2 regions of the Pseudomonas frigoris genome follow, and region 1 is predicted to be linked to the other one. Evidence: predicted binding sites of a transcription regulator. Region 1 holds the regulator's gene; the other holds the start of a gene.
The links. Region 1 encodes FliA, which starts transcription of late flagellar genes. Its sites were predicted from a motif close to CTAAAGTTTNNNNNNNNNNNGCCGNTAA; they were not measured.
Positions count from the first base shown of each region.

Region 2: motA (flagellar motor stator protein MotA) is a predicted target of FliA. The motif match lies at 1,651-1,678, and genes of this name have one in related genera.

Region 1 covers NZ_CP180479.1:5,232,463-5,235,594, forward strand. The annotation lists gene ACMXYH_RS24040 (protein phosphatase CheZ) at 20-808, opposite strand; gene ACMXYH_RS24045 (chemotaxis response regulator CheY) at 839-1,210, opposite strand; gene fliA (RNA polymerase sigma factor FliA) at 1,378-2,118, opposite strand; gene fleN (flagellar synthesis regulator FleN) at 2,115-2,945, opposite strand; gene flhF (flagellar biosynthesis protein FlhF) at 3,062-3,132, opposite strand, start outside.
Region 2 covers NZ_CP180479.1:786,463-789,594, reverse strand. The annotation lists gene motB (flagellar motor protein MotB) at 1-727, opposite strand, end outside; gene motA (flagellar motor stator protein MotA) at 731-1,582, opposite strand; gene ACMXYH_RS03580 (HDOD domain-containing protein) at 1,749-3,132, shown strand, end outside.

The DNA.
Region 1 (3,132 bases):
GGTCTAAAAACCTAAAAACCTAAAATCCAAGACTGGATAGCAAATCGTCCACATCGTCCTGACCGGACACAACGTCTTCTCTTTTATCGGCATGAATCTGCGGACCTTCACCCTGAGAGAGATGTTTTTGCGGATCTTTTTCTGCCAGCATCGCTTCACGGTCATGTTCGATGCCCGCAAAGCGGTCCACCTGACTGGCCATAAGCACGAGCTTGAGCAGGTTGCTTTCAACTTCGGTGACCAATTGGGTCACGCGCTTGATCACCTGACCGGTGAGGTCCTGGTAATCCTGAGCGAGCAGAATGTCGTTGAGGTTGCTCGACACAACGCGATTGTCTTCGCTGCTGCGTGTCAGGAAACCGTCGACTCGCCGGGCCAGCTCACGGAACTCTTCAGCCCCGACTTCGCGACGCATGAACCGTCCCCAGTCGGTGCTCAGGGCCTGGGCTTCGTTGCTCAGGCCGTTGACCAGTGGCGTGGCGTTTTCCACCAGGTCCATGGTGCGGTTGGCAGCGGCCTCGGTCAGCTTGACCACATAACCCAGACGCTCGGTGGCATCCGTGATCTGCGAGACTTCCTCGGCTTGCGGCATGTGCGGGTCAATCTGGAAATTGACGATCGCGCTATGCAGCTCGCGAGTGAGCTTGCCCACTTCTTGATACAGGCCACGGTCACGGGTCTGATTGAGCTCATGGATCAGTTGCACAGCGTCGCCGAACCTGCCTTTTTCAAGGCTTTCGACCAGTTCGACCGCGTGTTTTTTCAGAGTCGATTCGAAATCGCCCTGTGAAGACTCGTTATGCTCCATAGCTCCCCCGTGGCGCAGTGGCTTCGCACATCAACCGATGCGTTCGAAGATCTTTTCAATCTTGTCTTTCAACGCCTGGGCCGTGAAGGGCTTGACCACATAGCCGTTAACACCGGCCTGGGCCGCTTCGATGATCTGCTCGCGCTTGGCTTCAGCGGTCACCATCAGCACTGGCAGGCTCTTGAGCTTTTCATCGGCGCGCACATGGCGCAGCAGCTCGATACCGGTCATGCCAGGCATGTTCCAGTCTGTTACCAGAAAGTCGATGCTGCCGCTGTTGAGAACCGGAATGGCAGTGGTGCCATCGTCGGCCTCGACCGTGTTGGTGAACCCAAGGTCACGCAACAGGTTTTTAATGATCCGCCGCATCGTTGAGAAGTCATCAACGATGAGGATTTTCATGTTCTTGTCCAATTCGACCTCCAAGCAGTCTTAAACGCGCCCAGCACCTGGACGCGCCATTTCAATCAATCCGGCAAAGCACTCAATGACTGTCTGGAGCACAACAGATCGGGACCGGTAAGGTTCAACACCCCACCCGCCGCGTTCGCAGTGCCCCCACACTGCCTTCAGCGCGCTCGCCACTCCCCCAAACGCCCCCGCAAACGGGCCGCGCACTGGCTGTGTAACTGGCTGACCCGAGATTCGCTGACCCCCAGGACCTCACCGATTTCCTTGAGATTCAACTCTTCGTCGTAGTACAGCGCCAACACCAGTCGCTCACGCTCCGGCAAATTGGCAATCGCGTCCGCCAGCGCTGCCTGGAAGCGTTCATCTTCCAGATCGCGTGACGGCTCGAGATGAGCACTCGCGCCATCCTCGTGCAGCCCTTCGTGTTCGCCGTCCTGCAACAGATCGTCGAAACTGAATAGCCGGCTGCCCAGGGTGTCGTTCAAAATCCCGTAATAATCGTCGAGACTCAATTGGAGTTCGGCCGCAACCTCGTGATCTTTAGCGTCACGGCCAGTTTTAGCTTCAATCGAGCGAATGGCGTCGCTGACCATCCGGGTATTGCGGTGGACCGAACGTGGCGCCCAGTCCCCCTTGCGTACTTCATCGAGCATCGCGCCACGGATTCGAATGCCCGCGTACGTCTCGAAACTCGCGCCTTTACTGGCGTCGTATTTGGTCGACACTTCAAGCAGGCCGATCATCCCGGCCTGGATCAGGTCTTCCACCTGAACACTGGCTGGCAGACGCGCCAGCAAGTGGTAGGCAATGCGTTTAACCAGTGGCGCGTAACGCTCGATCAGCTCGTACTGCGCGTCACGTGCCGACTTCTTGTAGAGGTTGTAGCCACTGGATGTCATAGCACCGGTCCTGCGGTTTGTTGCACGAGGCGCTCGACGAAAAACTCCAGGTGCCCACGCGGGTTGGCAGGTAGCGGCCAGGTATCGACCTTCTGTGCAATGGCCTTGAACGCCAGTGAGCACTTGGACCGTGGGAAGGCTTCGTAGACGGCGCGCTGCTTCTGCACAGCCTTGCGCACACTTTCGTCGTAAGGCACCGCGCCGACGTATTGTAAGGCGACGTCAAGGAAGCGATCCGTGACCTTGGTCAACTTGGCGAACAGGTTGCGACCTTCCTGCGGGCTCTGGGCCATGTTGGCCAGGACGCGGAAGCGGTTCATGCCGTAATCGCGGTTCAGCAGTTTGATCAGTGCGTAGGCATCTGTGATCGAGGTCGGTTCGTCGCAGACCACCAGCAAGACTTCTTGCGCTGCGCGAACGAAACTGACTACCGAGTCACCAATGCCCGCCGCGGTGTCGATCACCAGCACGTCGAGGTTGTCGCCGATATCGCTGAACGCCTGGATCAGGCCGGCGTGTTGGGCCGGGCTCAAATGAACCATGCTCTGTGTGCCGGACGCGGCCGGGACGATGCGAATGCCGCCAGGGCCCTGCAACAGTACGTCGCGCAGCTCGCAGCGGCCTTCGATCACGTCGGCCAAAGTACGTTTGGGTGTCAGTCCCAGCAGGACGTCGACGTTCGCCAGCCCCAGATCGGCGTCCAACAGCATGACGCGCCGACCGAGCTCAGCTAGAGCCAGGGACAAGTTCACTGACACGTTAGTCTTCCCGACGCCACCTTTGCCGCCGGTCACCGCGATCACCTGTACGGGATGCATGCTGCCCATGAATTTTCTTTACCTTGTCTTACTTAGACGGAGGCCACATTACTGGCTGCGCGTTCACTAACTGAACAATGCATGGCAGACCATCGATGTAGGTACAAAAACTGTTCATTAATACCTCAGCCGACCTGCTTGGTCGGGCTGTGGTAAATATCAGCGAACATGTCAGCCATGGCTTCTTCGCTGGGTT
Region 2 (3,132 bases), 2.4 Mb from region 1:
CGCGCGCCACCTGTGCATCCGGATAGCTACCCGCGACCAGCGCACGACGGGCAGCGTTGGCACGGTTGGCCGAAAGCTCCCAGTTACCAAAGTCACCGGTGCCCGTGTACGGCTTGGCATCGGTGTGGCCGCTGATACTGATCTTGTTCGGCACCGCTTTAATGGTGTCGGCCATGGCCAGCAGGATGTCTTCGAAGTACGGCTTCAGACGGGCACTGCCGGAGTCGAACATCGGCCGGTTTTCGGCGTCCACGATCTGGATGCGCAAACCGTCAGGCGTGATTTCGAAACTGATCTGGTCTTTGAATTTCTTCAGCTGCGGGTTCTCTTCGACCTTGGTCTGCAGTTCTTGCAGCAACAGCTCGAGACGTTCCTTCTCGACCTGCTCGGCCATGCCTTCAACCTGCTCGGCGTCGATGGTCACCTTGTCCGGCTGCGGCTGAGATTTCACCTCGGGGTTGAGGGTGTTCTCCGGCGCCAGGGTCGGCGTGCCGCCCAGGTCGATGATGTACGGCGTGCCGCTTTCGGAAAAGCCGACCGGGTCCTTGAAGTAACCGGCGATGGCGATCTTCTGTTCAGGCGTTGCGGTGGACAGCAGCCACAGCACCAGGAAGAACGCCATCATCGCCGTCGCGAAGTCCGCGAAGGCGATTTTCCAGGCGCCCCCGTGATGCCCGCCGGCGATGCGCTTGACGCGCTTGATGATTATCGGCTGGTTATTTTCCATGACTTAGCGACCGCGAACCGCTTGTTCCAGCTCAGCGAAGCTAGGACGGTGCGCCGGGTACAGAACTTTACGACCGAACTCTACCGCCAGCGACGGCGGCATACCGGAAGCCGAAGCGACCAGCGAGGCCTTGATGGCTTCGTAGACGTTCAGTTCTTCCTTGGCATCGTGGGCCAGGGAATGGGCCAGCGGACCGAAGAAACCGTACGCCGCGAGAATACCGAAGAAGGTACCGACCAGGGCCGCACCCACGTGCAGGCCGATGGATTTCTGGTCGCCTTCACCCAAGGAAGCCATGGTCACCACGATACCGAGTACCGCCGCGACGATACCGAAACCGGGCATGGCGTCGGCAATACCGTTCACCGCGAGGGATGGATGCTCGAGGTCTTCCTTGAGGCTGTAGAGTTCCATGTCGAACAGGCCCTCAAGCTCATGGGGAGCCATGTTGCCGGAGGACATAATCCGCAGGTAATCGCAGATGAACGCGGTCATGCGTTCGTCTTTTAATACCGCAGGGTATTTGGCGAAGATCGGGCTCGCGGAGGCATCTTCGATGTCGCCTTCGATGGCCATCATGCCTTCGCGGCGGCTCTTGTTGAGGATCTCGTAGATCAGACCCAGCACTTCCAGATAGAACGTGTGGTTGAAACGCGAACTGAACATGCCCAAGGATTTCTTGAGCACGTGCATGGTCATGTAACCGGGGTTGGCCTGCAGGAATGCACCAAGGGCCGCACCACCAATAATCATCACCTCGAAGGGCTGAATCAGGGCGGCAATTTTGCCGTGGGAGAGCACGTATCCGCCGAGCACGCTCGCGAATACGACGATGATGCCGATTAATTTAGCCATAGGTAGGAGAGCACTTACTGAGTCGGGTTCAAGGTCATATTCGGAAGTTAAAAAATCTCTTCTTCTACTTATCGGCAAAACTGCGCCAGACTATAGCCAGTTCAGGCGAAAAGCCAATTTGGCCCGCTCCGGGCATAGGTAATGCAGACGATGATCGCGTCCAACCATGGCTAACGAAACGAACGTTCCAACTCCAAAACCAACCACTCTCGAAGGCTGGGTCAAGCTTCTCGATGGCGTGCGCCTACCGGTTCCGCAAGCCAGTCATGACCGTGTCTGCAAGGCCATCGCCAACAGTCGCAGCTCCCTGCGCGATATCGCCGAACTGATACAGGACAGCCCCGCGCTGGCGCTGAGCGTGATTCGCGAAGCCAATCGCCACACCCACGGCAGCATGACCGAGCCTGCGGAAAACCTTGAGGTGGCGATCAATCGCCTCGGTTTGAAGCGCACCGAAGAACTGCTCGCCCGCCTGCCCGCCGAACCGCAGTTAGAAATCCCGGTGGCCCTGCGTCAGCTGCAGCTGATCAGCCAGCACGCGACCCAACAGGCCAACGGTTTTTTCGCCAGTCGCCTGGCGCGGCTGTGGCAGGACATCCACTGGGGCAGCCTGCTGTTTCTCTCGCCGCTCTGGCCGATGGCATTGACTCATCCGCAGTTGCTCGAAGAGTGGGAGCTGCGGGTCATCCATAAAGGCGAGTCGGCGCGCACAGTCGAAAAGCAATTGTTCGGCGCTCGCCTGCTGGATATCTGCCTGGCGCTCGTGGACATCTGGCGCCTGCCGATCTGGGTGCAGCAGGGTTATCGGCTGCTGCTCAACGAGCAGCGTGAGCTGGTGAAAGTGCTGCGCATCGCGCGCGACAGCGATCATCCATTACGCCAGCAGAACCGCCTCGATGACGATCCGACCCTGCGCCGCTGGCTCAATCAACCGGCCAATACGGTGCTGCTGGCCAACGGTCTGGCGCTGTCGGCGCAACAGGCCTGGGACAGTCCACACAGTGAGCGCTGGCAGTACCTGACCAGCCTTTACCTGCAAATGCCGATGGACGAAGTGCAGCAGCAGTTGCACCAACAGGCCGCCAACAGCGCCCGCCATCACGCCATGCCAGACCTTTGGCACCCGGCCGTTTCACTGATCTGGCCGTGGGGTATGAACCGCGTTCACGCCGGATTGCTGCCAGCCCCGGCACCGACTGCCGAAGACCTGGCGAAATGGCGCAGACAGTGTGCCGAGTTGCTGGTCGAGCCGAGTCGCTTTACCAATGCCATGCACTTGACCACGTCTGCCCGGGACGCGTTGGTCGCGTGCGGCATGCGTCGGGTGATGATCCTGATGGCCGACCGCACTCACGCCAATCTGCGAGTGCACCAGACGGCCGGGCTGCCAAAAGAAGTGGCCGGTCTGAACTTCGCCGTCAGCCAGAGCACCGTGCTGCAACGCCTGCTCTCGCAGCAGGCCCAGGTACGCCTGACGCCGGCCAACAACGCACAATTTTCCGCCCTGTTACCGGCCAGCCTGCGCTCACAGTTCGGCGGCGAACACCTGC